4 regions of the Cellvibrio sp. GW822-FHT04B05 genome follow, and region 3 is predicted to be linked to each of the others. Evidence: predicted binding sites of a transcription regulator. Region 3 holds the regulator's gene; each other region holds the start of a gene.

Region 1 (8,043 bases), on a different contig from region 3:
ATTGCCCGCATATCTGATCACTCCTGATACACCAATGAAACTGGAAGAACTGCAACGCGGTGCAGGTGAAAGCAGCAACCAATTGGCATTGGAAAAAGAAATTTGGCTTGATTTTGACGGACAAGGATTTACGCTGCGCGATGAAATTTCCGGACGCTTACGGCAAGGCTGGCGTATGGAAACCTTGCCTCATTATGATTTGCAAAGTGCGGAACTCGACGGCATGCCGCAATTGGTTACTCAACTTGCAGAAAGCAAAAATAGCGGAATCGAAATTCGCAACCGCGAAATTGAACTGAAAACTATCAGCCGCCTGGCTCGTACTACCAATATTCCCGTTACCGGCTGGTCGGTAGATTTTGCAGAAGTCGCGACCCATCTTCACCTACCGCCCGGTTGGTCATTATTGACGGCTAGCGGAGCAAGTTATGAATCCGGCAGTTGGATTTCGCAATGGAGCTTGTGGGATATTTTTCTGGTACTGATTATCAGCGTTGCCCTCGCCCGCCTCGCTAATCCACTATGGGGGGGAATTGCATTGTTAACCCTGATGTTAATATTCCATCGCTCCGGTGCTCCGGTATTTATCTGGCTCAACATCGCGATACTGCTGGCACTCTTGCCTGTGGTAAACGGCCGCTTCAAAGTTTATCTATCGCGCTATGCCTATCTAAGTTTTATTGCACTTGCGCTTCTGCTACTCACCTTCAGTGTGCAACAGGCGCGCCAGGTGTTTTATCCGCAACTGGAGTTTGCCGAGCGTAATATCACTGAAAACTATTTCGAAAAATCATGGGGAATATCGCTTGCTTCCTCGGATAAGAAAGTTAGCAAATCAGTTACAAGTCCTGCCCCGCAAATGGCAGAAGAAATAATCGTGACCGGCGCGCGCGCATCCTACACAAAACAGCAAGTTTCGCAGGAGTACGATATAGGACAACAAGTACAAGCAGGCCCGGGAATTCCCGACTGGAATTGGAACAACATTTATTTAAGCTGGAGTGGACCAGTAAAGCCGGATGAAATCACCAAACTTTATCTTGTGTCGCCAGCATTTAATCGCTTGGGCAATATCCTGTCGATGATATTGCCATTGCTGTTGGGTGCGCTTTTACTGCGTTTATTTTTGCAACAAGTGGGACACAAAATCCCATCGTTCAAAATTGGTAAACAAATTGTATTGCCGGCAGTGCTGATAATTGCTGGTGGACTAACCCAAAGCGATCCCGCCCAAGCCGATGTCCTCGTGTCCAATAGCTTATTAAAAGAACTGGAAGCACGACTGACCAAACCCGGTGAGTGCCTGCCAGACTGCGCCAGTATCGAATCAGTCCGGTTAAAAATGGAGGGTGACAAACTTGCGCTGGAGATGATCATTCACAGTGCCGACTTGATCGCCCTGCCGCTTCCCGCACAGCGGCAACAATGGTGGCCGAACCAGGTCCAGGTTAACAACAAACCGGCATCGCTGGTACAGCTAGTAAGCGGTCAGTTGCTTGTTAATTTGCGCAAGGGACGCAACACCATCAGCCTGCAAGCTGATGTAACAGGTCGAGATAACATCAATCTCGCTTTCCCGCTGGCCTTGCACAATCTCACCAGCCAATTACAGGATTGGCAATTAAATGGTGCCCCCACCGCAAACCAGGCCAGCAGTTCACTGCAATTACAGCGCAGTGAAAGCAGTGCAAATCAGGACACGGTGGAGCATCTGCGCCCGGACCCTATCACACCTTTCGTTACTGTAACTCGTCAATTGCAATTGGGCTTGGAGTGGCGAGTAGAGACGCGGGTAGAACGCATCGCGCCCACCGAGGGAATTATCAATCTGGATATCCCCTTGCTTGCCGGAGAGTCGCCCATCAGCGGCGATGTTTCCATTACCGGGGACGAAGCCCGCAGAGGCAAAATCAGCGTGCAGTTAAATGCAAACCAGCAACAAATAATCTGGCATTCCACCCTTAAAGCAGAATCTCCTTTAACGCTAAAGGCATCTGTAAATCCAGCGTGGGTTGAAATATGGGTTTTGGATAGCTCGCCAATTTGGAATACCCAGATAACGGGAATCCCATCCATTTATTCGGATGCCAATAACAATTTACCGGTATGGCAACCCTGGCCCGATGAAAGCATCAGCATTTTTGTAAGCCGACCTGAGGCAACCAAAGGTAATGCTATTAGCATCGACGAAGCCAAACTGGATTACGACCTTGGCGATCGCGCCAGCAACTCGGTGCTTTCACTCTTGGTGCGCACCAATCAAGCGGGCTACTATGATTTCAACCTACCTGAAGGCGCTCGCCTTGCGGGCATTACGGTTAATGGCGAGGAAGTTGCGCTTCAAGCAGTTAATGGCGGGATAAAAATTCCGTTGCGCCCCGGCAAACAAGATCTGGAAATTGGCTGGCAGGAAGATGAGGGCATCGGCTTTAAAACCAACAGCCCGTTAATACATCTTGGCAACCATAGCAGCAACCAGAGTATCAATATCAATTTACCCGGTGACCGTTGGACGCTACTCGTGGGCGGCCCAAGCATGGGACCATCGGTATTACTGTGGGGAATGTTGGTGATCATTTTATTACTTGCTGTTGTGCTCGGACGCAGCAACCTGACACCACTGAAAACACACCAGTGGGTGCTGTTAAGCCTGGGCGTTGCAACGGTTAATCTTTACGTGCTGGCGCTTGTTGCTATCTGGCTGATCCTACTCAACCGACGAGGAATGCTGGAGAAAATATCGTCGCGCACTGTTTTTAAATGGATGCAGTTCGGCCTCTTCTCTTTATCGCTAATTACGCTGCTATTAATACTGGGTAGTATTCCCTACAGCTTATTATCCAACCCCGATATGCACATCATAGGCAATGGCTCCAATGCCCATCATTTACGTTGGTATCAAGACCAAAGTACAAATGAGTTTCCGCAAGCCTGGATTATTTCGCTGCCGCTGTGGAGCTATAAATTAGTAATGCTGCTCTGGTCACTCTGGCTCGCATCGGCGTTGACGCAATGGGTTCGCTGGAGCTGGGCACAGCTGAGTCGCCATGCACTTTGGTATGCACCGGATTCAATTCTGCCATCGGCTCCTGACGCAGCAAAAGGTGAGGATTCGGAGAATAAAACAGTCAATCCAAACTCACCGGCTGTATAACCTTTCAATCGTAAAAAAAGAAAACCCTCGCCAACTGGCGAGGGTAAATAAAAATACTGTATATCCTTTTCCGATTTAAATTGTAGGGGCACTGCTTGCTGCGCCGAGTCTTTTATTTGGTCATTTCTTTATCTGGTAGATTGGGCGATTGGGCGCGGCAAGCAGCGCCCCTACGAATGTCTTGTAACAACATTTTTAAATACGGATTAAAAATTCCAGTCTGCCATTATCCAGAATTTATCGGTATCGGTTACTTTGGTTGCCGCATCGCCCATCGCGTATTGGGCATATTTTGCAGTCCAGACTACCGCACCTGTTTTTTTACTAAGGCTCAAATTAATTTCATCACCATAGTCGGCGCCGCCAAAATCAGCATCGTATTTGTGATAACCCAGCAATGCTTGGGCACCGGCAAATGTTACACCCAGATTCAAATATTTATCCTCCAATCCATCTTTGGGCGTGGTCAAAAATTTATCCGCCCACCCATTGAATGCGTGTAATGTTGCAAGTGGCGTAGCGAAACCATAAGCACCATCATCAGCACCCAACACTTCATATCCCAAACCAATACTAAAGCGGGAAATGGTATAAGTACCTTCTGCCAACAGATAATCAGCATCATAGGCTGCATTTAAACCTGCCTCTTTTTGTGTAGCATATTCAAGGTTGTAGATAAACGCTTCACCTACAACACCTTGCCAACGCACGCCGTAGGTATCACTGGAAAGACCAAATTGTACAATAGGGTTTTCCACATCCAGCAGATAGGAATAACCAATCAATTTACCCGCATCAAAGCCGGTGTAACTTGCATTAAGGACGTGACTATTCATATTTAAATCTCCCAATCCCGCATTATCTTCACCAAAAACACGATTCACATTTTTGATATAGGCGTAAGTAAAATTAGTGTAGCGAATCGCTTTGTTGGTAAACGAAATACCGTCATAGGTTTGTTCGTTTTGTCGCCAACCCACATTTCCAATAAACCGTGAATTATCCAGCATCAATCGCTGGCGACCGTATTTAATCTGGTTATTGAACGTGGTGTAGGAAATAAAACCCTGGTTCACTTCTGTTCCAACGGGATCAGCAATGACCGCCCTGTTAATATTTGCCGGATCATTCGCGGCAGTACGATAGTCAACATCATTAGTCATCTCACTCACATTATCCATTTCCGCAGTGAAACCAAAGCCATTCCAGACACCTGACTGATAGGACAAGCGCGATCTCGTTGTCCAGGCATCTGCTTCTTTCTCTCCAATTTTTTTACCGGTTGCATCGATAATATCTTCGCTAACATCTTCATAGCGCGTGCGAAAATTTACTTTAATCACACTGCCCTGCTGCATGGATTCAGTAAATGTTTTCGCTGAAACGCCGGGCACAGCACAAAACAATGAGCTTGCCGCAGCAACAAGAAGATGAATGGTATTTTTTTTCATAGAGCTTCCCCAAAGTTTTAAGAAAATGTGTATAAGTCATTAGCGCCGCCCCAATAAATTTTTAAAATTTATTTTTTCCATGCACTAAAAAGCTCACGTAATTTTTATGGTCACAACACGGAAGTGGCTGAAATGCAGGAGAGCAATGCTTATGCCAATTGATTTCTTATAAAGACTTTGAAGGAATATTTCATTATTAATCAAAGGGATATAAATTCACCAAAAATCAGCATTTAAGATATCACAAATTTTTTAATGCTCTTTTGTGGTGAAATAAAATTTTCAGAGCGCCATTTAAATTCAAAAATAAAAAACTTAATGCACATTAGTGGATCACAGAAATGCCCGATCATTTTTTGAAATGCACAATGTTAAGGCAAAACATCAGCAGCATTATTTACTGGCTCAAACGGCAAGCACAAAAAAGCCGCACAATTGCTTGTGCGGCTTCCGGGATTGAAGGTGGTTGACGATTAATTAATCCGCACACTCGCCCCTTGGGCAAGACCTTTTTCTATTTTCACTTGTGCAAAGGTTACATCCAGCTTGTTGTTAGCAACCAGTGAGAATGGCTCCAGGATCAGCGCAAACAGCTCTTGCGGAGTGCGTTTCAAACCAAAATCAGTGCCTGCATCGGGGTAACATTTCAAATCTACCGACAAGGTTTTCCACCCGGCACCGGCAATGGTTGTCAGCTCACGGGTAATGTCCACTTGCGAATAGCAGGAGGGACCGCAACCAATGCGTATCCAAGCTTTATCTGCGGGTGCTGTATCGACTTTGATATCAAATACCAACGAAGAATCTGACTCATAATAATCGCTTAGCACCTGGCGGTTGAGCGTGGATATACCTACAAGACCTTCGCCTTCCCCATTCCATATCGCACGACGTGCATCTTCCTGCACATCACGGTCGACACAGCTGACAGTCAAGGTAGAAACGCTGGCGATATTGCCGTTGAGGTTTGCACGGTCATTATTTTTACCCTCCAGGATAATGCTGTATGCCCCCAAAGGACGACGATTAAATAATTCTAATACCTGTGAACTGGCCGCAAAGGTAATGCCCTCTTCTGAAAGGTCATCACCCAATGTATCTGTGTCACCGTAGGTCAAACCAAAATCGTAGGCAAAGAGAGGATCATAATTTTCATCGCCGATATTCAGGGTGCCCTGGTCAGGTGTCTTCGGCCAGGAAAACGCCAAACGACCTTTTAACGGATAATTAATTTGATTCGCCGCCGTTTTGAAAATCACATCTGCAATACCCGCACCTTCTGTACCCGGCTGCCAAATAACGGCAAATGCATCAGAGGCATTCAACTCACGGTTGATCCACATGGGACGACCGGTAATAAAAAGCGCAACTACGGGAATACCGTCGGCTTTTAATTTCTTCAACAATTCGAGATCGCTGGTATCACCCGCTTTAAGCAATTGATGTTGGATATCGCCCTGCATTTCTGCATAAGGATCTTCACCAAAAATAACGACAGCCACATCCGGCTTTTCAATGTAAGAACCGTCTGTACTTAACGTGGCGCGACCGCCTGCATTGGTAACGGCGGACTGAATTCCCGCCCACACTGTGGTGGCACCGGGGAAATCGGCCATCGTATTACCGGTACCCTGCCAATTCACTGACCAACCGCCAGTTTGCTTGCTGATATTTTCCGCACCATCGCCAGCAACAAGCACATTGGCTTTAGCCGACAGAGGTAAAAGATTGTTTTTATTTTTTAACAAGACAATCGATTCACGCACAGCTTGCCGGGCAATTGCACGATGCTCGGTTGCACCAAGCAGCTCATCTTTGCCCGCTAGCGGACGTGTTGACGGCAAGCCTTTTTCCCATAAATTTGCGCGCAATTTAACACGCAAGATTCTGCGCACAGCATCATCAATGCGCGCCATAGGAATAATGTCTGTGCGAGCCTGTTCGACAGTATTGTGAAAAAGCTTTTTCCAATCCGGGTCCGGCACCATAAAAATATCCAATCCGGCATTAATCGCTTGAGGACAATTTAATACAGTGGCACCCGCAATAAATCCGTGGCCATTCCAATCGCCAACGACCAACCCATCAAAACCCATTTGGTCTTTCAGTACATCAGTAAGCAAATAGCGATGCCCGTGCATGTGCTCGCCATGCCAGCTATTAAAAGAAGCCATCACACTCTGTACACCGGCCTCAATCGCGCTGTAATAACCGGCCGCATGAACGCGGTATAAAGTTTCTTCATCATCAAGACAATTGCCGCGATCAATCCCGTTGTGGGTTCCACCATCGGCGATAAAATGTTTAGCGGTGGAAATAACACGATATTTGGATAAAAAGCCGGAGCTTTCCGCTTCACCTTGCAGGCCTTCAACCATCATGCCCGCATATTCACGTACCAGATCAGGATGTTCGGAATAAGATTCGTAAGTACGCCCCCAGCGATCATCGCGTGCAACAGCGACTGTTGGCGAGAAATCCCAATCCAAACCGGTTACCGCAATTTCAGTTGCTGTAATGCGGCCGATTTCTTTAATCAGCGCCGGGTTGCGCGCTGCACCCAATGCAATATTGTGCGGAAATAAAGTTGCGCCAACGATGTTGCCCACGCCATGTACAGCGTCTGTGCCCCACATAATCGGAATCGCGATTTTGCCATCACTGGTATCCATAGACGCTTGGTAGTATGCATCGGCGATTGCCAGCCAATCGGCCGCTTTCGAATAGCGGTTGCCATTGGGAACCGAGCCACCGCCGTTTAATACCGAGCCGATGTGATAATCCTTAACATCCTGCGGGGTGAGGTGGCGAATCTCCGGCTGGATCATCTGCCCTACTTTTTCCTCAAGACTTAACTGCGCAAGCAATTCATCAATTTTTGCTTCAAGCGCTGGATCTTTTTTCACCTTGCTGGTGATGTTGGGCCACTGCACGTTTACAACCTCCGGGATTGTCTGGCTAACTTGACTGTATAAATTAATCTGGATAATGACGATATAAAACTTGAACACCCTGCCAAACAGGGCACAAGACTGCATCACTTAATAGCAGCAGTCTGGATAATCAAGCAGAAGGTTCCCTGATACTAACCCCGAGGTATAACCAGTCAGGAGCAACTCGTGCGGAATGCTCATCACTGAGCTTCTCTCTATATGACAAGGTTTCTCGTACTTCATTGTGGCCGATAAAAGGGCCAGCAACCACTCCCAAGCTGGCGCAAACTACCCTTTACTGACAGCGCTGTCAATAATGTTTTAACCGACAAAACTGAAGATATTAACAATCTGATTTATCAGCAAAATATGTGAATAAATCGCTATAAAAGAATCAATGTCTGTAGCAAAAGCCAATAAGTGACAATTGATTAATCTTGATGAAAAGTAAATTTCCGCTCATTCAGATTAATGTTATCCTCCCGCGCCTAACCACTATTCCAAC
Region 2 (8,043 bases), on a different contig from region 3:
CACTTCATCGTGTGAAAAAGGCAGCATAAAATTTTCGGTAAAGGCGTACACCATGCCGAAGGTTAATTGATTGTGGTGATACTGACGATGAATTGGATCTTTACTCATGTATTCCAGAGAATCGTGCATCCAACCCATATTCCATTTCATTGAAAAGCCCAAGCCGCCAACCCAGGTCGGGCGAGTGACTTGTGGCCATGCGGTCGATTCTTCGGCAATCACCAAAGCACCGGGATGCTGTCCATGGCAAACCTCATTCAATTTTTGCAAGAAGGTCATCGCTTCCAGATTTTCATTACCGCCATGAATATTGGGAATCCACTCACCGGGCTCGCGCGAATAATCCAGATGCAACATGGACGCCACCGCATCCACACGTAAACCATCAAGGTGATATTCCTTCAGCCAGAACAAAGCGTTTGCCAGCAGGAAGTTTCGTACTTCATTACGGCCATAGTTATAGATCAACGTACCCCAATCGCGATGCTCGCCCAAACGTGGATCTTCATGTTCATAAAGTGCGGAGCCGTCAAAGCGTGCGAGGGCATGGGCATCTTTAGGGAAGTGAGCCGGCACCCAATCGAGGATAATCCCGATGTTGTGGCGATGAAGGTAATCAACAAAATAGCGGAAGTCGTCAGGCGTACCAAAGCGGCTGGTTGGCGCGTAGTAACCGGTGGTTTGATAACCCCAGGAGTCATCCAGTGGATGCTCACTTACGGGCATGATTTCAATATGGGTAAAACCTAGTGGCTTTATGTAATCCACAATCTGATGGGCCAGTTCGCGATAATTCATAAATTCGCCAGCCCAACCCCGACGCCAGGAACCGAGATGCATTTCGTAGACGGAAAGAGGGGAAGATTGCCAATCCCAGTGGGCGCGTCGATTCATCCAATCGCCATCTTGCCACTCATAACGGGAAGGTGCTTCAACGATTGAGCCAGTTTGCGGGCGCAATTCAAACGCTTGGCCATAGGGATCTGATTTAAGGAAAACAGCGCCAGTGACGCGATTGCGGATTTCAAATTTATAGAGCGCCCCAGCCTCAATACCAGGGATGAAAACCTCCCATAAGCCACTGCCACCGCGTACTCGCAATGGATGCTGACGGCCATCCCAGTCATTAAAATCACCGACAACGCTAATGCGCTCTGCATTAGGCGCCCAGGTAGCAAACAGTACGCCCTCGATTCCATCAACTGTGCGTGGATGAGCACCCAAATGTTGATAGATATTCCAATGTTGACCCTCCGCAAACAAGTGCATATCGATCTCGCCCAATTGTGGTGCAAAGGAGTAGGGGTCGAATTCTGTGTGAGTCACATTGTGGCGATCTTGCCACTGGACTAGATAATGTTCCGGCAGTGTCTTTGCCAAACCCTGCCATTCGAAGAAATCAGTGCCCTCGATACGGTTTAAATTATGCTGTTGATCGTTGATTAGTAAGGCTGCAGCACGTGCACCAGGTAGATAGACACGGACAAATGTGTCAGCGCTGGTGGTCGCATTTTCCTCTAAAGGGTGGCGTCCGAGTACTTCAAAGGGATCATGGTGGGTAGCGGTAACTATGCGCAACATCGCGTGGGATAAGGGGTTGTCCTGCTTCACATTCAACATTCAATCGATTCCTGGAGTGATTATTGTGGCACTTGATTTTGCATGTGCGCGATTATGCCCGATTTTGGGCTACATAAAATCGTCATATGATTCGACTCTACTAGCTTAGCTATTATCGGTTTCATTTGATGCACCATTTTTTTGCAAAAAACAATGGCAATAAAAGCCATTTGCAGATTCAATGCCAAACTTGTAGCTACACTTAGCTTTGCATTTAAATTGCGCAGTGGCGCCATATTAAATGCACCATAAAATTTTTGTGTTCTGGTCAGGTTTGAGTCAAATCAATTTATTGGCATTGATATTGCCTTTACACTGCTCATAGCGTTGTAACACAAAATTCATAGTTCAGACACAATAGCCATAAGGAATACGTATTAATGAGTACACCAACATCGGGGCGTTTTGTTAGTCGCCTTACGCGAGAAACGTTGGCGGTAATTCTTGCAGGCGGGCGTGGATCCCGGTTGCATCAATTAACAGACTGGCGTGCAAAACCTGCAGTACATTTCGGTGGTAAATTCCGCATTATCGACTTCCCTCTCTCTAACTGCGTCAACTCCGGAATACGTCGTATCAGCGTGTTAACCCAATATAAATCTCATTCACTCGATCGTCATGTACAGCGCGGCTGGGGCTTTCTCGGTGGTGAGCTGGGTGAATTCGTAGAATTATTACCGGCGCAACAGCGCTTGAGTGAATCATGGTATGCAGGTACTGCCGATGCAGTATTGCAAAATATCGACATTATTCGTCGTCACAATCCCGAGTACGTATTAATTCTTGCGGGTGACCATGTCTATAAAATGGATTACGGCACCATGATCGCTGCTCATGTTGAGCGTGGCGCAGATATCACTGTAGGTTGCATCGAAGTTCCATTGGAAATTGCGCATGCATTTGGTGTGATGGATATAGATAAGGAACATCGAATTGTAAAATTCACAGAGAAGCCTGCAAATCCGGAACCAATGATCGGCAAACCCGATAAAGCATTGGCCTCGATGGGCATCTACGTTTTCAGTACAAAAGCGCTGTTCCGCGAATTGTTAAAGGATCGCGATAATCCAAATTCATCGCATGATTTTGGCAAAGATATCATTCCATCAATGATTAAAACCCATCGGGTGAATGCATTCCCATTCCAGGATCCAGTCTCTGGCGGCGATGCCTACTGGCGAGATGTAGGGACGGTAGACTCGCTGTGGGAAGCCAACCTTGAATTGACTGGCATTACACCGGAACTGGATTTATACGATGCCGCTTGGCCCATCTGGACTTATCAAGAGCAAGTAGCTCCTGCCAAATTTGTTTTTAACGATGAAGGTCGCCGTGGATACGCTGTTGATTCTTTAATTGCTGGTGGTTGCATCATTTCCGGTTCGGCAATAAAACACTCACTACTGTTCCCGCGAGTGCGCGTTCATTCCTATTGCGAAATTGAAGATTCAGTTTTATTTCCCAGTGTAGAAGTAGGGCGTCGCTGCAAAATTCGCAAAGCACTGATTGATCGCCGCTGCAAAATTCCTGAGGGCACAGTGATTGGCTACGATCTTGAAGCAGATAAAAAACGCTTTCATGTGTCGCCAAAAGGCGTAGTGCTGGTTACTCCCGACATGCTAGGACAGGATGAAGTCAATGGTTAATAATGGTAAAACGAAGGTTGTTTTTCTTTGGCACATGCATCAGCCCGATTATCGTGACATTGTAACGGGCGAATATTATTTCCCCTGGACTTACCTTCACGCCATTAAAGATTACGTTGATATGGCTGCGCACATTGAGGCGCAGCCAGCTGCTAAAGCGGTGGTCAATTTTGCACCGATCCTATTGGAGCAGTTGGATGACTATGCGCAGCAGATTGCTGCGCACTTGCAAAATGAAAGCAAAATAAAGGATGCCGTTTTAGCCTCGCTGGTCGAACCAATTTTGCCAGCACCGGGAACTATGGCATTCACTGATCTTGCCAAGAAATACCTGCGCGCCAATCGCGAGCGGATGATTGACCGGTTTCCCGCATATCAGGAACTTGCCAATATCGTAAACACCTTTGACGAAAAGCCGTTTATCAGCCGCTATTTAAATGAGCAGTTTTTAGTGGATTTAGGCGTGTGGTACCACTTGAGCTGGATCGCTGAAATTCCACGTCGTAGCGATGAACGTATCCAGGCGCTGCAAAATAAAGAGCGCAATTACACACTTGATGACCGCCGTGAGTTATTGAAAATAATCGGTGAGTTAATAGCATCAATCGGCCCACGTTACCGTAAGCTCGCAGAGTCAGGCCAAATTGAACTTTGTATGAGCCCTTACGCCCATCCAATTGTTCCTCTGCTTATCGATTTAAATAGCGCTAAAGAAGCCATGCCGGATGTCAGCTTGCCCAACGCCCCATTTTATCCAGATGGACGCAACCGCGCGAAATGGCATCTTAATGAAGGATTCAAAACATTTGAACAATATTTTGGTAAACGTCCGAGAGGGTGCTGGGCCTCGGAAGGTGCACTTAGCGATGAAACATTAAAATTATTGCAAGAAGCAAAATTTGATTGGGCTGCAACAGGCGACTCAGTTTTGCACAATAGTTTACGCGCTCACGAAAATCATGCTGCCGCACATCAGATAAAAATTAATAATCAATCGCCCCATCGCGCTTACGAATTTGCCAACGTCAAGATCAATACTTTTTTTCGCGATGACGGATTGTCGGATCTTATCGGATTTAAATATGCCACATGGCACTCCGATGATGCAGTTGGTGATTTAGTTAATCACATGGTGAATATCGCCAATGCGAGCAAGGATCCAAAAAATACCGTTATCTCTGTGATCATGGATGGTGAAAACGCATGGGAATATTTTCCTGAAAATGCTTACCACTTTTTACACACCTTATACGCACGCTTAACCACCCATCCACAATTGGAATTGTCGACTTACAGTGAAGTGCTGGATAAGCAAAAACCGGTTCCTGTAAAAATGCCGCATCTGGTTGCAGGCAGCTGGGTATACGGTAGTTTTTCCACCTGGATTGGTGACAAGGATAAAAATCGCGGTTGGGATATGTTATGCGATGCGAAGCAACAAGTGGATCATGCACTTAGTAAACGCAGCTTCTCTGCCGCACAATTGACGCAGATCGAAAAACAACTCGCGTTGTGTGAAGGCTCAGATTGGTTCTGGTGGTTCGGTGATTACAACCCTGCACAGAGCGTCAGTGATTTTGAGTATTTATTCCGTCGCCATCTACTTAATTTGTATTCGCTTATTGAGCAACCCGCACCTGCTTATTTGCATCAAGTGATTAGTGTCGGTGGTGGCGATCCAGCGACAGGTGGCGTCATGCGCCAAGGCCATGCAAATTAATAATCCGGTATTACACTAAAAATATCAGCATCTGTTTTATGTAATGTATAAAAAAAGGGAAGGGCATTGATGGCAGACAAATCACCATTATTTCAACGACGCACAGCTGGTGTTTTGTTGCATCCTACATCGTTACCTTGCTCTGAATCCTGTTGGGGTAAAAATAGTAAAAATGCATTCGGCACTTTGGGAAAAGACGCCTATTATTTTATAGATCTTATTGCACAAGCAGGATTGACTATTTGGCAAATGCTGCCGACGGGTCCAACCCAAGCTGATATGTCGCCGTACCAATCTATTTCGGCCCATGCGGGTAATCCCAACCTGATTAGCTTTGATTGGTTACAGGAGAAAGGATGGATAAAAACAGAAGATGTGCAACTAGTTGGTGAAAAATCATTAAATGACGCCCATCAACAGTGCGCGCTTTCATTTTTTAAGCATCTGGAAAGTAATAATGGTTCAGGAACCCGTGACCAATTTCAGATTTTTTGTTCACAACAACATTATTGGTTAGATGATTTTGCACTTTTCTGTGCATTGCGATCCGAATATAAAGGCGCATCCTGGGTTACTTGGCCAAAAGAATTGCGGGCACGCGATGAAGCAGCATTGAAAAAAAGTCGTCAGCAGCTTAAAGCAAAAATCGACCTGATTTTATTTGAGCAATTTTCTTTTTTTACCCAATGGCAGGCACTAAAAAGTTATGCCAATCAGAAGGGAATTTATCTGTTTGGGGATATGCCTATTTTTGTCGGGCATGACAGTGCTGATGTCTGGGCGCAACAGCATTATTTTCAGTTGGACGAAGAGGGGAATCCACTTACCGTTGCAGGTGTGCCGCCAGATTATTTCTCCGAAACCGGACAGCATTGGGGGAATCCTCATTACGCATGGAACGCAATGGAAGCTGATGGTTTCCAATGGTGGTTGGCGCGTTTGCGTACGCAATTACAACTGTTTGATTTGATTCGTATCGATCACTTTCGCGGATTTGAAGCCTATTGGGAAATACCGGGTAACAGCCACGATGCCCGCTTGGGGAAATGGGTAAAAGCACCTGGCGAAGCATTTTTAAAAGCGTGTTTCGAGGCTTATCCGGATTTACCGCTGGTAGCGGAAAACCTTGGTGTAATCACTGATGAAGTGGAAGCGCTCCGCAATCAATTTGAATTACCTGGAATGTTGGTGCTGCAGTTTGCATTTGATGGTAATACCGCCAATCCACATTTACCACACAACCACAGCCGTAGCGATGTGATCTACACAGGAACTCACGATAACGATACTACCGTTGGGTGGTATAGCACTTTGACAGATGCGAATCGTCAACAGCTCAAACAATACTGTTTTAATTCTACCGATGAAGTGCCATGGTTATTGATTGAAGCGGCGCTGGCATCCGTAGGGCGCATGGTAATCATTCCCATGCAGGATTTTTTGGAGTTAGACGGAGGGCACAGGATGAATATGCCCGGAACAACGGATAAAAATTGGGTGTGGACGTTTTCGTGGGATCAAGTTGAACCCACACTTGCTGAGCGTATTCGGCAATTGTTAAGAGTCTATCATCGCCTGAACTAGCGTCGATAGAACATTAATCACTCAACTTATTGCAGGAACCGCTATGGAACATAGATGCAGCGCGCGCCATACAGCCGATATTAAAATTCTGATTTACCGTTACGATGTCCCGGTGGCAATTGGCCGCATCAAGAACGGAACTCGACACGGCCTATTTATTGAATCAGATTTGGTTGATGTGAGGCCGTTGCAGCAGTTAGGGATAGAAATTTTGGTTTATCGCAGCTCACAGAAATTACAACGTTATCGGTTTGACTCGATAGTTATACATGCGACCGAGCATGGATTTGGTGTTGAGTTAGATATGCTCACAGAAGAAGCTGGTGATCAGTTGATAGAAATGCTGCGCGCATCACCAGAGACACCACAAGAAAGCGAATTGTTTGATATGGTGGCAAGTGCTTGAAGACACATTTAGATTAGATGTCCAAGCATAACAACGAGGCAGCTTTAATTGGGAATCATTGGACTTGAAGATGGTATAAACGCTGATTGCGCATAATGTATATTATGTTAAATTGTGATTTGTATAGCTATCAAAGGCTTAAGTCTTCCTCCGGAAATAATCCCTGCATTGAAGTTGCCCATCTAAGACCCTACTTGATGGCAACTGCTCTATGAAGCATAAACAACTGTTAGAGCGTTTATACGCTGAAGTCGAAACAGTCATTTTAAGTAAACAGCATCCGGTTACCGGTTTGCTTCCTGCAAGTACCGCTATTAATAATCACGGTGATTACACTGACGCCTGGGTGCGCGATAACGTCTATTCCATTGTTTGTGTGTGGACCTTGGGTATGGCTTTCAAGCATCAAGGTGAAGATCATAAAAGTGATCAACTCCAGCAATCCACTATCAAGCTTATGCGTGGATTGTTGCAGTCCATGATGCGCCAGGCGCACAAGGTTGAGGCTTTCAAACACTCATTGCAAAATGGCGATGCACTCCACGCAAAATACGATACAGCCACTGGCCTTCCTGTTGTTGCTGACGATGCATGGGGTCATTTGCAAATAGATGCAACTTCCTTATTTCTATTGATGCTCGCTCAAATGAGTGCGTCAGGTTTACGCATTATTTGTACGCCTGATGAAGTCGATTTTATCCAGAATCTGGTTTATTACATCGCCAGCGCATACCGCACCCCGGACTACGGTATCTGGGAGCGCGGCAATAAAGTTAATAATGGTAAAACCGAAATCAATGCCAGTTCGGTTGGTATGGCCAAAGCGGCATTGCAAGCGTTGGACGGCTTTAATTTATTTGGCAAACATGGCGATAAAAGGGCGGTTATCCATGTAATTGCCGATGCGATTTCACTCGCTCGCACCACCCTCGCCTCACTATTACCACGCGAATCACTCTCAAAAGAAACAGATAGTGCGCTGCTCAGTATTATCGGTTTCCCCGCATTTGCGGTTGGTAAGGAAACGCTTGCAACGCAAACGCGCGATTCTGTTTTAACAAAACTGG
Region 3 (8,043 bases):
CCACCGCGTGGATACTGCGGTCGGCAAACTGGGCGCTCAGGGTGGAAAGCACCAGTTGCTGCTTCTTCACCGGCGTCAAACCGGCAAAAGCGGGACTCACGATAACCAGGCCAATGTGGTCTCCCATAACCTCTACCGATTTAACGTCGCAGTCGGGGATTTGGCTTTCGATCAGTGCTTTGATTTGTTCAGCTTGCATAGTGTTACTCGATAGGAAAGTCAGGCCAGCTATGTCCGCGCGAAAAACGGGGCATAAATAGCGATAAATAAAATAAGGCGCGAAGTTTACCGGAATGTCGCCCATATCGCACCCGAAAACCCCACCCCATAACGCAAAACCCCGACACTTGGCCGGGGTTTTCGTCAGCAATCAACCACCGCAATCACTGATTAGGCATCAACTAACCAGTTGGCAATGACTTTATCAACATCGCCATTGTACTTTTTCAGGCCAGCCTTGAATTGACCACTGAATGATTGTCCCAAATTCACACCGTTAAGGATCACATTGATCAACTTCCACTCGCCGTTTTTTGCTTTCTGCATGGTGTAATCCAACTTATGGGTAGCGCCTTCTGCTGCAACTTCCTGCTTCACCACTACGCGGGTAGGGTTTGCTTCAGTTACACCGGCGATGGTGACTTTGCTGTCGGCATAACCAAGCACGCCTTTGGCAAGGGATTTCACCATACCGTCTTTAAATACTTTCTGGAATTGCTCGCGCTGGGCGGGCGTTGCTTTGGCATAGGTATCTTTGCCCATCACTGATGCGGCGATAAAAGGGAAGTTAACAACACCGACGAGAGCGCCTTCAACTTGCTTGTAGTAAGCATCGTCTGCTGTTTTGGCCGCGTTTTTAGCCTTTACCAAATCGAATAACTTTTGCGCAACCGATTCCACAATTGCCTGCGGAGATTGGGCAGCAGCTGCCGGTGCTTGCGCGATCGCATTGACACTGAACAGCGCGACTAAACCGAATACAACACCATACATTTTGGTGAGCATATATTTCATCGTAAAACCTTCCATTAATTGAGATGTGGTCATTAAGTCAGAGATGGCAATGTACCTGCATGAAGGTACCGAAACTCAGACAGCGCTAATTCCTTATGGTGCCATTCTTTATGCGTGCTTATTGGATGTGGCGGTTTATTAACCGGAGGCGCGGTGAGCAGGCTTGCGGCGCGCACTATACCATTTAGATCCGGACACGGATAACCTGCGCGCAGGAAAAAAGACGTAAACATCCCTCGCCTTACCATTCATGCCCGTTATAATGCCCACCCCGGAACCGCTGAACCGTTATTGTGGAATTGTTATATGGCTGCCTTTGATTACGTCAGCTCTGCTTTGCGCACCATCCGCCTGGAAGCCGAGGCGGTAACTGCTTTAACCAGCCGTATCGATGGCCAATTTACTACCGCTTGCGACCTGATCCTTAACTGTGCCGGGCGTGTGATTGTCACCGGCATGGGCAAATCCGGTCATATCGGCAAAAAAATCGCCGCGACCCTTGCAAGCACCGGTACTCCTGCTTTTTTTGTACACCCGGGCGAAGCCAGCCATGGCGATTTGGGGATGATCACCAAGAACGATATTTTGCTCGCCATCTCTTATTCGGGCACGTCAAACGAAATCGTCACCTTGTTGCCGCTGCTGAAACGCGCCGGAATTAAAATCATCAGCATGTGTGCCAATGCACAATCTACACTGGGCGAAGAGGCTGAAGTCAACCTGGATATCAGCGTCGTTGTTGAAGCCTGCCCGCTCGATCTCGCCCCCACCTCCAGCACTACAGCGACACTGGTGATGGGCGATGCCCTCGCGATTGCACTGCTTGAAGCGCGCGGTTTTACCGCCGAAGACTTTGCTTTTTCCCACCCCGGCGGTGCACTCGGGCGCAAGCTATTGTTACGTGTTGCCGATGTGATGCACGGCGGCGATGACATCCCGCGTGTAACTCCGGAAACGCCGATGCTGGGTGCATTGATGGAAATGTCGGAGAAGGGTTTTGGCATGACAACTGTCATGAGTCCTGCCGGAGATCTGCTCGGAATCTTTACCGATGGCGATTTACGCCGCAGTATCGACAAGGGTGTAGATATCCGCACCGCCAGTGTCGGGGAATTGATGAATACCAACCCAAAAATGCTGCGCGACAATACGCTGGCTGCAGAAGCACTGGCATTAATGGAGCAGGCAAAAATTAACGTATTACTTGTCACCAACGAACAAAAAGCGTTGGTGGGTGTCGTAAAAATCAATGACTTGCTGCGCGCAGGCATTATTTAATCAAAAAAAGCTGATCAATTGCGATTGATCAGCAGCACTGGAATCGCTGCATGAACCCCGAATTACGCGAACGCGCCGCGCGCATCAAACTTCTATTACTGGATGTCGACGGCGTACTGACCGATGGCCGCCTTTATTTCGGCAACCAGGGTGAAGAACTTAAATCGTTTAGCACGCTTGATGGCCAAGGCATCAAGGCGTTACAGAAAACCGGCGTTAAAGTAGGCATTATCACCGGCCGCACCAGCAATCTGGTCGCCCGCCGCGCAAGCGATCTGGGCATTACCCTGCTGGTACAAGGCCGTGAAGACAAATGGGAGGCCATGCAGGAAATCCTGCAAGAACACCCGTTCGCATTGGACGAAATCGCTTTCATGGGTGATGACTGGCCGGATTTGGGAGTAATGACCCGTGTTGGACTCGCATTTACTGTTGCTAATGCCCACGTTAGTGTAGCCGCCCGCGCACATTGGCAAAGCCGCGAGCGCGGTGGTGAAGGCGCAGTACGCGCAGCTTGTGATTTAATCATGCAGGCGCAGGATACTTTCGACGTAATGCTGGCATCTTATCTGGCAATCAAGGGTGAACACTAAGCAATGAAACTTTTGGAACGCGCCCAAAAAATTCCTCAATACGTGCCTGTTCCGTGGCTGGTGGCATTTGCTTTAGTCCTCTGCTTTTTTGCTTTTTCGCTGCGCCAGAAAGTAGATGTGGTTGGTTATGAATATGAGCCCAGCGGCTTCCCGCAGATTTATATGAAGGAAGTGGAGACGCGCGAATTTGATGTGCAAGGTAAATTGCATTACCAGTTGACGACTCCCCAAGTCACCCATTACCAAATGAATCCGGATGTGCCGTCAGACACTGATTACACCTTGATCGAGCAGCCTAATATGGCTTTCCATGATGCCGATTCCAATGCGCCCTGGTTAGTAACTGCCACTATCGGACGCAGTGAGGGCAACGGTCAATTGATTCGCCTGCTCGAAAATGTTCTTATCCAACAACAGACTCCGTCCCAGGGCTTGATCCAAATTACCACCAGCGAACTGCATGTGCGCCCCCGTGAACAATTCGCGGAAACTGACAAAGCTGTTAAGATGCGCAGCGCTAAAGGTCAGATAGATGCAAAAGGTATGGATGCCGACCTGGCGCAGAGTCGGCTTCAGTTAAAGTCCCAGGTTAAGGCTGTTTATGATCCCCGCTAAATTCCGTTTTACATTATCGCCAGTCGCGCTCGCGCTAACCGCACTCATCGCCAGTTACAGCGTCGCTACCTATGCCTTGCCCACTGACAAAAATGAAACTATTCGCGGCTCAGCCGACAACTTGACAGTCGACCAGAAAAACGGCGTGGCCACTTATACCGGATCGGTAAAAATTACCCAGGGGTCGCTGGTGATTTCGGCGGACTCCATCGTGATTCATACCAACTCCGACAGCAGCGTCGAGAAAATGATTGCCACCGGAAGCCCCGCCCGTTTCCAGCAACAACCGGAAAAAGATCAAGGTGTGGTGACTGCAGCAGCCAAGCAAATTACTTACACGCCGAACAACGAGCATTTATTGTTGGTCGAAAATGCGTCCGTTGAACAGAATGGCGCCGTCATGAGCGGCCCGCATATCGACTACGATCTGGTTAAAGAAGTAATGAAGGCCGCCGGCAATAATACCGCCAGTGGTGGTGGCCAGCGCATTGAAATCGTAATTCCACCCAAAGGTGGCAAAGCCGGTGACGACATCAAGATTATTTCGCCAAGCCAGTCCCAAAGCCCGGCATCAGCCAGTTCGTCCGCCGCCTCATCAACCGCATCATCAGACTGATACCTTATGCCCAGCTTGCACGCGCGCCATCTCGCCAAAAGTTACAAAAAACGCCAGGTTGTAATTGATGTTTCGATCACCGTGGAAAGCGGCCGCATCGTCGGCTTGCTCGGCCCCAACGGCGCCGGTAAAACCACCTGTTTTTATATGATTGCCGGCCTGGTTCCCGCTGATAATGGCACCGTGTTGATCGATGACCGCGATATTACCCAGCTACCGATTCACGGCCGCGCCCGCGCCGGTATTGGTTATTTGCCGCAAGAAGCATCGATTTTCCGCAAGCTGACGGTCGCCGATAATATTATGGCGATCCTTGAAACACGTCATGATCTCGACCGTCAACAGCGCCAGCAAAAGCTTGAATCGTTGTTGAATGAATTTCACATCACCCATATCCGCGACAGCTTGGGTATGGCGCTGTCCGGTGGTGAACGCCGCCGGGTAGAAATTGCCCGCGCATTGGCGACCGACCCCAAGTTCATCCTGCTCGATGAACCCTTTGCCGGTGTTGACCCTATTTCGGTGAATGACATCAAGGAGATTGTCCGCCATCTGAAAGATCGCGGTATCGGTGTGCTTATCACCGATCACAATGTGCGTGAGACGCTGGATATTTGCGAAACCGCTTATATTGTCAGTGAAGGCCATATCATTGCCGAAGGCGATGCCGAGACAGTGCTAAGCAACAGCAAAGTGCGCCAAGTCTATCTGGGTGAAAATTTCCGCTTGTAAACACCTCTTTAACTAGTCGCCTTAAGTGTTACCGACCGCCCGTCACCAGCACAATAGACCCCACATAAACGACTTGACAAGTAACAATCTTTGCCCATTAGGCATAAAGCTTGCTTAAGCTTATTGCTTGCGCGGCCAACCCTGACTAAACTCCACATAACTGATGTTTTCCATCCTGCGTTATAAGGGTTTGTCGTTCACATAATGAAGCAATCTCTCCAGCTTAAACTCGGCCAACAGCTGACCATGACTCCGCAATTGCAGCAGGCGATCCGCTTGCTGCAATTATCGACGTTAGACTTGCAACAAGAAATCCAGGAAGCACTCGAGTCCAATCCAATGTTGGAGATCGAAGAAGCTTTTGATTCGCCCAGCGCCGCCAACGAATATGAAGGCAGTGAGTTAGATAAAGCGGATTACACCCGTCAACTGGAAATTGCTGCCGAAGCCGGCGCCGATAATGGCACTGATTTCACTGCCAGCGAAAGTTACTCCGCCACCGCCGATAATAATTACGCCGAGAGCAATAGCTATTCGGAAGGTGAAAGTTTTGGCGAGGGCGAAAGCTTTGGTGAAAGCGAATCCTTCGGCGATTCCGATGTCTATGGCGACGGAGATAGTTTTAGCACTGACAATGGCGAATGGAATGAATCAATCCCCAGCGATTTGCCGGTAGACACCAGTTGGGATGACGTTTACCAATCCTCATCCAGCAGCAGCTCAAGCAATTACGACAACGAAGACAATGACTTCGAAAGCCGTCGCGCGGCTACTGACTCACTCTACGATCATTTGATGTGGCAACTGAACCTGACACCTATGTCGGATCGCGACCGCGTATTGGCGATGGCCATTATCGATGCGGTAGAACCCAGTGGCATGCTATCCATCACCGTCGAAGAAATTTTTGAAGGTATGCGCGGCGATTTCGAAGAGCTTGAACTCGATGAAGTCGAAGCGGTACAACACCGCCTGCAACAATTCGACCCCTGCGGCGTGTGCAGCCAAAATCTCTCCGAATGCCTGCTGGTGCAACTGCAACAACTCGATCCTAAAACGCCATTCCTGGATTCAGCCAAGTTAATCGCCAGGCAATATTTACCAATACTCGGCAGCCGCGATTATCGCCAGTTAATGCGCCGCACCAAACTCAAGGAAGCAGAACTCAGCATCGCTGTAGCGCTAATCCAAAGCTTGAATCCGCGCCCGGGCGATATGATTGCGAGCGGCGACACGGAATATGTTATTCCCGACGTGTTTGTTGAAAAACGTGATGGCCGCTGGATAGTTGAACTAAATCCGGATATTGCACCACGCCTGCGGATTAATTCGGACTATGCTTCTATGGTGAAGCGCGCCGATTCCAGCACTGACAACACCTTCCTCAAAGATAACCTGCAAGAAGCACGCTGGTTCCTGAAGAGCTTGCAGAGCCGCAATGAAACCTTGCTGAAAGTAGCGAGTTGTATTGTGGAAAAACAACGCGGCTTCCTGGACTACGGTCCTGAAGCAATGAAGCCATTGGTGCTACACGATATTGCTGAAATTGTAGAAATGCATGAGTCTACTATTTCGCGTGTCACCACGCAGAAATATATGCATACACCGCAAGGGATTTTTGAGCTGAAATATTTCTTCTCCAGCCACGTAAGTACTGATAGTGGCGGCGAATGCTCATCAACTGCGATTCGCGCGATTATTAAAAAATTGGTGAGCGCAGAAAACCCCAAAAAACCTTTGAGCGACAGCAAAATTACCGATCTGCTCGCCGAGCAAGGTATTCAAGTGGCGCGCCGTACCATTGCGAAATATCGCGAGTCCCTCAATATTCCACCGTCGAACGAGCGTAAAACTATTTAATACATTACTGGTCACTTGTAGTGCGACGGTTTTTCGAATGTAGTTGAATGTTGAATATTGAATAAAGTTCGGATCATAAATTCACAGATGTAATAGAGGTTGTGCAGGTTGCAACTGTTTTATTTCTAGCGAGAGGAAGTATCTATGCAAATAAATATCAGCGGTCGCCATGTAGAAGTTACCGATTCAATGAAAGAGTATGTCACCAGTAAACTGGAGCGCCTGACCCATCATCACGATCGCATCACCAGCACACACGTTATCCTCTCAGTCGACAAACTTATTCAAAAGGCAGAAGCCACCATTCACGTAAGCGGCAAAGATGTACATGCCGACGCGTCCCATGACGATCTTTACGCCGCAATCGATTTACTGACCGATAAGCTTGATCGCCAATTAATTAAACACAAAGAAAAAATGCGCAGCCATCGCTAATCGGCGCATGCACCAACCTGTTAACTGAACCTGTGCTGTCATCGCCATAAGCGATGACCACATTATCCAGCGAGAGATGCCCGGCATCACCCAGTCATGCAAATTCAAAATCTGATCACCCCTCGCCGAACCCTCTGCGGTGTCGAAGGCGGCAGTAAAAAACGCGCGCTGGAGTTGCTAGCCAACACCATTGCGCAGGACATTCCCGAAATTGATGCCGATGATTTATTTCGCCGCCTGATTGGCCGCGAACGTCTGGGCTCGACCGGCATTGGCCACGGTATCGCCATTCCCCACTGCCGCGCTGAACATTGCAACGGCACCGTCGGGGCGCTGATCACGTTGATAGACCCGATTGATTTTGATGCAATCGACTCACAACCCGTCGATATATTGTTTGCCATGTTAGTGCCGGAAGATGCCCATAGCGAACATTTGCAAACCCTCGCGGCACTTGCCGCAGCTTTGAATAATGCCGATTATCGCCAAACCCTGCGCGCCGCCAAAAGCAATGAAGCGCTCTACCAAGCGGCACTCGCCGCTCCTTAACAGGACCAATTATGCATCTGGTGATTGTCAGCGGCCTTTCCGGCTCAGGTAAAAGTACAGCACTGCATGTCCTTGAGGATGTGGGGTTTAACTGTATCGATAACCTGCCTGTCAGCCTATTGCCCGCACTGGTGGCCCAGATCCAGATTCATAAAGATGACCAACATCGCTTTGCGATTGGTATTGATGTGCGCAATGCATGGCAAGATTTGTCAATCTTCCCACAAATGATCAGTACCCTTAAAGAAGCGCACCTGCCATTCCAGACACTGTTTCTGGATTCACAACCCGCCGTACTTATTCAGCGTTTTAGTGAAACCCGACGCAAGCATCCGCTGTCAGATAAACACA
Region 4 (8,043 bases), on a different contig from region 3:
TGAAAAAACTGCATATTGTCCTCCACACCTCGCTCAGTGGCGTTTTTAATGAGGCCATGGTGCGCAAGGTGGGAGCGGACGACTTCCTGGCGAAATTCCATCCGGATGAACTGGCAAAACGTGTGAATGACCGTGTGTTGGCGATTACCGGTGAAAGCTTGTTACCGCCAGAAGAAGCGTGATCCTGTATTGCTGTGGTGAATTGACGCGCGGCAATTGTTTTACATTGGAAATTTATGATTAATAAAGAGTCGTCCTTTGCCAAACCGTCGGGTCGCGACAGCATCGACCAGACCGAGTTTGATCAATTTCGCCAATTCCTCGAAGACGCCTGCGGCATTTCGCTGGGCGATAACAAACAATATCTAGTGACTAACCGCATTCGCCGCATTCTGGAGGAGAACAATATCGCCTCGTTCGGTGAACTGGTGCGAGTATTAAAGCTGGGAGTCAACCGTAAGCTGAAAGATCAGGTTGTGGATTCGATGACTACCAATGAAACCTTCTGGTTTCGCGATAATTATCCTTACGATCACCTTAAAAATACGCTGTTGCCGCAGTTAATGGCAGGCAATAACCGGATGTTTGGGCCAGTGCGTATCTGGTCGGCGGCCTGTTCTTCGGGACAGGAGCCGTATTCCATCAGCATGGTGGTGGAAGAATACAAGCGCCAGGCGATGGGCAATTTAGCGCGACAAGTGCAGATTGTGGCGACTGACTTGTCATCGACTGTGTTGGAGCAAGCCAAGCGCGGTGAGTATGACAAGCTGTCGGTATTGCGTGGCTTATCCGCCGAACGGTTAGAGCGCTATTTTGATAATCCTGAACCGGCAATCTGGCGTGTTAAAAGCGTTGCGAAAGAACGTATCGATTTTCGCTCGCTCAACTTGATGGATTCTTACGCCGCTTTGGGCAAATTCGATATCGTCTTTTGCCGCAATGTACTGATTTACTTCAATGCCGAGCTAAAACGGCAGATCCTGCAAAAAATCCATGCTTCCCTGAAACCGCAAGGCATTCTCTTCCTGGGATCATCAGAAGGATTGGCGGGCGCTGCTGATTTGTTTGAAATGGTTCGATGCGAACCGGGCATTCTCTATCGGGCAATTTGACGCCTTTTCTAGACCCAATCCATCAGGCGATACGCTTTTATCGAGAGCCGGACTCAACATCCGGCTTTTCTTCTTGCGCGCGTATTTACCGCAATTCCCCTTTGCCGCTCAGGTGATTTTCCTGTACTTACAGGCGGAAAGCCTTTGCCGCTTGTTGTTTGCCGCTTTTCTATTGGCCTTCGTTATTATTGTTTTTATCCTTTAAAAACAATAGGTTGTGGTTTATGTTGGGCGTTGGCACAGCCGTTGCTTTGTTATCAGTAACAAAAGGTAGCAGACCCTTCCGGTTGCCACCCCTGATGAATACAAGGCGAACTGAAATGTCTATCTCTTTCGAAAAAGCTCTCGGTATCCACGAATCGGCGCTGCACTTTCGCTCCGAGCGTGCCAGTGTCCTTGCGAACAACCTGGCCAACATCGATACGCCGAACTATAAAGCGAAAGACCTGGATTTCAAGCAAGCCTTGAGCCAGAAAATGAACGGCTCCAGCGGTTTTGGCTTGTCCACTACACAGTCTCGCCATATTGATGGCAGCGGTTTTTCTACTAACGAGGGTGATGTCCTGTATCGCACCCCGCAACAGCCTTCAATTGATGGCAATACCGTAGAAGACCAAATTGAGCATGCCGAATACATGAAAAACGCCTTGGCGTTCCAGGCGAGCTTCCAGTTTTTAAATAGCAAATTTACCGGTCTTCGCACCGCTATCCGCGGCGAATAATCGCGCCTCGGATTGTTGTTAACGCATTTTCCAGAAACATCTTGCAGGTAATAAATCATGGCACTTGGAAATATTTTTGATATCGCTGGCACCGGTATGAACGCACAAAGCCTGCGTTTGAACACTACCGCCAGTAACCTGGCGAATGCGCAATCCGCCAGTTCCAGTGTGAATGAAGTGTATCGCAGCCGCCAGCCGGTGTTTGCTGCAATCCAACAAGATGCCATGCGTGCAAGTGTGACCGAAGGCACCTACAGCAATAACGAAGTTGATGCAGCTGCCGGCGTGCAAGTGCTTGGAATTGTTGAAAGCGATGCGCCACTGCAACGGCGTTACGAACCAAGCCATCCCAAAGCTGATGAGCAAGGTTATGTGTTTTATCCGAACGTAAATCCGGTAGAAGAAATGGCAAATATGATTGCTGCATCGCGTTCATTCCAAATGAACGTTGAAGTGATGAATTCAGCCAAGCAAATGGTTCAACGTGTATTGACTCTTGGCCAGTAATTAACGAGGGAGAAAAGTTATGTCAACTGTAGGCAGCACCAATAGCAGCTCCAGCGTTACCGACAACCTGAGCATTACCAAAAAAACAGAAACGAAAAAAAATACCAATGAGTTGGGTCAAGCTGCGTTTCTTGAATTAATGATTACGCAAATGAACAACCAGAATCCGCTAAGCCCACAAGATAACAGTGCGTTCGTTGCACAATTGGCACAATTCAGTTCGGTGGAAGGATTGGAACGTTTAAATACCAGCTTTAATAATTTTGCATCGAACAATGCATTGCAGGCATCGTCTCTGGTAGGCCGCAGCGTCACAGTGGCATCAGAGAAAAGTACCTTGGTTAAAGGTGGAATTGTTGCGGGTAGTGCAGAGTTGGCTTATTCGACCAGGAATTTATCGATCAGTATTTATGACGAGAAAGGCGCATTGGTACAGAAAATTCCAGTGGGCGAAGTGCCTAAAGGTGACATGGTATTCCGCTGGGATGGTCAAAATATTGAAATTAACGGCGAGTTATTAAATTGGGAGGCGGGTGAAGCGGCGGCTGCAGCCGGTGAATATAAGTTTGAAATTACCGCCGATCAGAATGGTAAAACCGAAGCATTGAAAACGTCGCTAAGTGCCAATGTAAATAGTGTGACCATTGGTGAGAATGGATCATTGATTTTGAATTTGGCTGGTATAGGCGCGGTTGAAGCAAGCAAAGTAAAACAATTTAATTAGTTTATCTAATTAAATACGATTGAAAATATTTGCACTCAAGTGCAAGCAACAGAAATTTTAAGCCATTAATCGTTATGGTCGAGGTGTAATATGTCTTTCAATACAGCGTTAAGCGGAATTCGTGCGGCAAATACCGATCTGCAGGTGACCGGTCATAATATCGCGAATGCCAGTACCATTGGATTTAAATCGTCGCGCGCTGAATTTGGTGATGTATACACCAGTACTTTATTAGGTGGCGGATCAAATACTGCAGGTAGCGGTGTGACTATCCAGAATATTCGCCAGCAATTTACTCAAGGCAATTTGAAATTCACGCAAAACGAATTGGATTTGTCAGTGAATGGCGAAGGCTTTTTTGTGGTGGAAAAAAACGGTGAGCGTCTGTATACCCGTGCGGGAACTTTTGGTCTGGATAAAAACGGTTATATCGTCAATGGCACCGGTGCATTACTGCAAGGTTTCGCGGCAGATGCCAATGGCAATGTAAGTGGTGTGTTGGGTAAGTTGCGCGTGGATGTAAGCTCACAAGATCCACGTCAAACCACGGGTGTTTATGCATCTTACAACCTTAACTCCAATGAGGTTGTTCTTGAGACAACGGGTTCGCGTTTTGCAACCAATGGAACCGGGGTTGGTGTTGCTAAACCCGGTTTGCTTTCCGCTACCACTTCCACAATCGATTTGGGTAGTGTGACTTTACCGGTAACTATCGCGGGCGCTCCAACTACCCCGACAACATTTACCATATCGCGCACTGTCCCCGGTGGCACCGTTGAAAACGTAACGCTCACTCTGGCAGAGGGTGTTTATAACAACTTGACGGATTTGGCTAACGAAATTAACAACCGTAATTTCAGTACTCCAACTCCGTTAAACGTACAAGCCTATTACGATTCGGCTGATAACCGCTTGAAAGTTCGGGATTTGGCGACCGGTGTTGCATCGACTCTGTCTATTACCGCAGGCACAGGGGCGAACGGCCTTACTACTGCATTTCCAGGCACCTTTACGCAAGGTATTCCAAAAGTTACCAATGATTATGGTTCGCACACCTTGGTAATTCAGGGGCCCAATAATGCCAGGCCTATAACCTACATCAGCAAATATGGTGCTAGTGCTGATGAAACTGCATCCGAATTAAATTCCCTGGCTGGCGTATCCGCAACGGCGACTACCAGGGCAAGTATTCTAAGTACAATTCCGGCAGAGGTCGGTCCACCAGCAATTCCCGCACGACCATTTACTAACAACGGTACATTGAAACTAAATGGCGTAACACTCACATCAACCGGCAGTCCTGACATGACGGCGCTGGCAGACGAAATCAATAAATTAAGTAAATCAACTCTGTTTGGTATCACGGCGAGCGTCAACAGCACAACGGGTAATTTGGAAGTGGTCTCTGCCACGGGTCGCGATCTGGACTTTTCGTTTGGTGCAACTGGCGGCATTGTTGGCATACTGGGCGCTAGCGGTTTGCAGCAAGTACTGGATACCAACCTTGATCCGACGTTAGTCAATAACGGTATAAAAGTGGGTGGTCAGATTACTGTCACCATGCAAGAGGGCTATTCGATTGCATCCAGCCAACCAACAGTGCCAGTGAGCGGCGGTAGTCTATTTAATTCCATTAATGTTCCAGGGTTTTTTACTCCGGTGCCCATTAATGCGTTTGATCCTAACGATCAAAAAACGTTTAACCACGCCACAACAACACCTGTGTATGACAGCTTGGGTAACGTGCATTCAATGCGTCAGTATTTTGTAAAGCAGGCCTATGATCCAGCGGATCCAACTACATCGCCGAACCATTGGAAAATGTACGTGCAAATCGATGGTCAGAATGTGGGTGATCCCGATCCGAGTTTGCCATCACCACAAAATATCATGGCTACTATGGCGTCTTTCGATGTGCATTTCACACCTGAAGGAACCATTGATCGTACAATGACCGACGCTATTTTGATTTCCAACTGGACGCCGATTGGGTCAGACGGCGCACCTATTGGAGCACTGGGTCCGTTGAATGTGTTGCAAGGTGGAACCATCCCGGTTGCCGAGCCACCAGCAAGCTCGAACTTCTTGATTGACCTTGCGGGTAGTACCCAGTTTGGCAGTGTCTTCTCGGTAGAAGAGTTGGATCAGAATGGTTATGCGACAGGCCGTTTGGCGGGTCTGGATATCAGCAGCACCGGTATTGTATTTGCCCGTTTCACCAACGGTGAAGCGCAAGTGTTAGGGCAAGTTGCGTTGGCCAACTTCAGTAGTGTTGAGGGCTTGAAACCAACTGGCGATACCATGTGGGCACAGACGTTTGAGTCAGGCGAGGCGATCATCGGCGCTCCGGGTTCTGCACAACTGGGTAATATCACTGCCGGTGCGGTTGAGGAATCCAACGTGGATTTGTCGGAGCAGTTGGTGAATCTGATTATTGCGCAGCGTAACTATCAGGCAAATGCCAAAACCATTGAAACGGCTAACGCCACTACGCAGACCATTATTAACCTGAGATAAAGTAGGGGCACGATTTATCGCGCCCTAAAATTACCGCGCCTCTAAAAAAACAAGGCCAATAAATTACACCACTACAGCGGCAAAGGGCGGAAGCTCTTTGCCGCTTCTTTGTTCGCCGGTATTGTTACGATTTTGCCGCTTTTCTCTCTTTTATGTTTTCTCCTTTAATTTCATGTGCTTACGGATTTTTTTCGGGTTGGCACTGCTCTTGCAAAACTCCAGATAACGGCAAATCTGCCAAAAAACTAGCGCTCTGGTATGCGTTAGAAATCTGGAGAAACACTGTGGACAAAGCTCTTTTTATCGCGATGACCGGAGCCAAGCACAATATGCTGGCGCAGGCCAATCGCGCCAATAATCTGGCTAACCTGAGCACGACCGGCTTTCGCGCTGATTTTGAGCAATCACGCAGCATGGGTGTTTACTACGGCGATGGCCAGCCAACCCGCGCCTATGCGCTGACAGAGTCACCGCGTTCCGAGTTCAGTTCCGGACCGATGATTACGACCAACAACCCACTTGATGTTGCCATCCAGGGCGACGGCTTCTTTGCCGTGCAAGCTGGTGATGGCACTGAGGCCTATACCCGCGCCGGCAACTTTACAGTCGATGCACAGGGCATGCTGCGCACCCTGAATGGTCTTCCGGTGCTGGGTGATGGCGGCCCGATCAATATTCCTGAAAACAAAAAAGTGCAGGTCGGCTCCGACGGCATTATTTCTATTGTCGGGCAAGACCAGGGCCCTGAAGCCATGGTGGAAGTGGGGCGCCTTAAGTTGGTTAATCCGGCGGTTGCGGCAATCGAAAAAGGTGATGACGGTTTATTTCGCCAGCGCGATGGTTTGAATGCCCAGCCCGCTGCAGAAGTGAAAGTCCGCAGCGGCATGCTCGAAGGCAGTAACGTAAATGCTGTCGACGAATTTACCCAGATTCTCAGTCTCGCACGCCAATATGAAATGCAAGTAAAAGTGATGAAGTCTGCAGAAGAAAATTCGGCTGCATCGGCACAACTTTTACAAATATCGTAAGTGAATTAAATATTTTTTAATGCTTGTGCAGACAAGTAGTTAACCCGAGGAATACACCATGCATGCCGCCCTCTATGTCAGTAAAACCGGTTTGTCGGCGCAAGATCGCCAGCTAACGACTATCTCAAATAACCTGGCTAATACCAGCACCATCGGTTTTAAACGCGACCGTGCGATATTTGAAGATTTGTTGTATCAAAACCAGCGTCAACCCGGTTCGCAGCAAACCCAGGAAACGCAATTGCCTTCCGGCTTGCAATTGGGTGTGGGCGCGCGCGTTGTGGCAACACAAAAAGAATTTACCCAGGGCACTTTGCAAGTGACAGAGCAATCACTTGATGTTGCGATTGACGGTCATGGTTTCCTGCAAGTGTTGCAACCTGACGGCACTATTGCCTACACCCGTAACGGCCAACTGCAAATTAACGGTGAAGGCCAGATCGTTAACGCGGACGGTTTTTTATTAGAGCCGGCGATTATTGTTCCTGAGGGTGTCAATAAAATTACTATCGGCACTGACGGTACCGTAAACGCATTTGCACCGGGCAATGCACAGCCGCAACAACTGGGTAACATCACCCTGGTTGATTTTGTTAACCACTCTGGCTTGCAAGCCATTGGCGGAAATTTATATGTAGAAACTGTCGCCAGCGGTAACCCTGTGGAAGGTACTCCCGGTGAAAATGGTTTGGGTGTAATCAAACAATATATGTTGGAAAACTCCAACGTGGATATCGTTGAAGAAATGGTAAACATGATTACCACCCAGCGCGCGTACGAGATGAACTCCAAAGTTGTTTCGACCGCCGATCAAATGTTGCAATACATTACCCAAAATCTTTAATTGAGTGATTTGATTATGCGCACTCTTACTTGCAGTAAAACATCGTTGAAATTAGTGCTGATGATATTGGCAGCCATCGGCCTCAGTGGTTGTTTTACTAACAAAAAACCCATGCCGGATGATCCTGCTTACGCGCCGACAATTGCGGCAAGCATGCCAGTGCCACAACGCACGGAAGGTTCTTTGTATCAGGATGCTTACGGTCTGAATTTATTTGATGATCGCAAAGCGCACTTTGTGGGCGATGTGATTACCGTAGCCCTGAGTGAACGGACAGTATCGCGAAAATCGTCCGGGGTTGCGACCGGTAAGAAAAGCGGTGTGAATTTTAATGCGGGCCCATTGCTCGGTGTAAATCCGACTATTAAAGGCAATGAACTGACAACTGCTCTTGAGCAGGGGCGTACCTTTGATGGCAGTGCTGATGCAGATCAAAGCAACAGCTTGCAAGGCAATATTACCGTTACCGTTGCAGAGATTTTACCGAACGGTAATTTAATTGTGCGCGGTGAAAAATGGATCACATTGAATCGTGGCGATGAATTTATCCGCATCAGTGGAATGATTCGTCCTGACGATATCGCACCGG

What was found. Region 3 encodes sigma-54, which starts transcription at its own class of promoters, with help from an activator protein. Its sites were predicted from a motif close to TGGCACANNNNTTGCNNT; they were not measured.
Region 1: a site for sigma-54 is predicted at 4,745-4,762, ahead of AC1RJL_RS18165 (alginate export family protein). Genes of this name have one in related genera too.
Region 2: a site for sigma-54 is predicted at 1,914-1,931, ahead of glgC (glucose-1-phosphate adenylyltransferase). Genes of this name have one in related genera too.
Region 4: a site for sigma-54 is predicted at 1,348-1,365, ahead of flgB (flagellar basal body rod protein FlgB). Genes of this name have one in related genera too.

The regions. Positions count from the first base shown of each region.
Region 1 covers NZ_JBXAMU010000006.1:14,736-22,778, forward strand. Annotated here, with positions in the region: gene AC1RJL_RS18160 (hypothetical protein) at 1-3,154, shown strand, start outside; gene AC1RJL_RS18165 (alginate export family protein) at 3,361-4,605, opposite strand; gene AC1RJL_RS18170 (glycoside hydrolase family 3 protein) at 5,079-7,538, opposite strand.
Region 2 covers NZ_JBXAMU010000005.1:222,349-230,391, reverse strand. Annotated here, with positions in the region: gene glgB (1,4-alpha-glucan branching protein GlgB) at 1-1,620, opposite strand, end outside; gene AC1RJL_RS16725 (hypothetical protein) at 1,641-1,856, opposite strand; gene glgC (glucose-1-phosphate adenylyltransferase) at 2,001-3,266, shown strand; gene AC1RJL_RS16715 (glycoside hydrolase family 57 protein) at 3,259-4,986, shown strand; gene malQ (4-alpha-glucanotransferase) at 5,056-6,570, shown strand; gene AC1RJL_RS16705 (hypothetical protein) at 6,614-6,976, shown strand; gene AC1RJL_RS16700 (phosphorylase b kinase regulatory subunit alpha/beta) at 7,188-8,043, shown strand, end outside.
Region 3 covers NZ_JBXAMU010000001.1:553,709-561,751, reverse strand. Annotated here, with positions in the region: gene AC1RJL_RS02255 (BolA family protein) at 1-304, opposite strand, end outside; gene AC1RJL_RS02250 (MlaC/ttg2D family ABC transporter substrate-binding protein) at 391-1,014, opposite strand; gene AC1RJL_RS02245 (KpsF/GutQ family sugar-phosphate isomerase) at 1,321-2,292, shown strand; gene AC1RJL_RS02240 (KdsC family phosphatase) at 2,343-2,885, shown strand; gene lptC (LPS export ABC transporter periplasmic protein LptC) at 2,889-3,500, shown strand; gene lptA (lipopolysaccharide transport periplasmic protein LptA) at 3,487-4,116, shown strand; gene lptB (LPS export ABC transporter ATP-binding protein) at 4,123-4,848, shown strand; gene AC1RJL_RS02220 (RNA polymerase factor sigma-54) at 5,053-6,708, shown strand; gene hpf (ribosome hibernation-promoting factor, HPF/YfiA family) at 6,853-7,143, shown strand; gene ptsN (PTS IIA-like nitrogen regulatory protein PtsN) at 7,240-7,692, shown strand; gene rapZ (RNase adapter RapZ) at 7,704-8,043, shown strand, end outside.
Region 4 covers NZ_JBXAMU010000005.1:108,320-116,362, forward strand. Annotated here, with positions in the region: gene AC1RJL_RS16285 (chemotaxis protein CheV) at 1-182, shown strand, start outside; gene AC1RJL_RS16290 (CheR family methyltransferase) at 237-1,112, shown strand; gene flgB (flagellar basal body rod protein FlgB) at 1,433-1,834, shown strand; gene flgC (flagellar basal body rod protein FlgC) at 1,892-2,341, shown strand; gene AC1RJL_RS16305 (flagellar hook assembly protein FlgD) at 2,361-3,065, shown strand; gene AC1RJL_RS16310 (flagellar hook-basal body complex protein) at 3,156-5,582, shown strand; gene flgF (flagellar basal-body rod protein FlgF) at 5,867-6,610, shown strand; gene flgG (flagellar basal-body rod protein FlgG) at 6,669-7,454, shown strand; gene flgH (flagellar basal body L-ring protein FlgH) at 7,470-8,043, shown strand, end outside.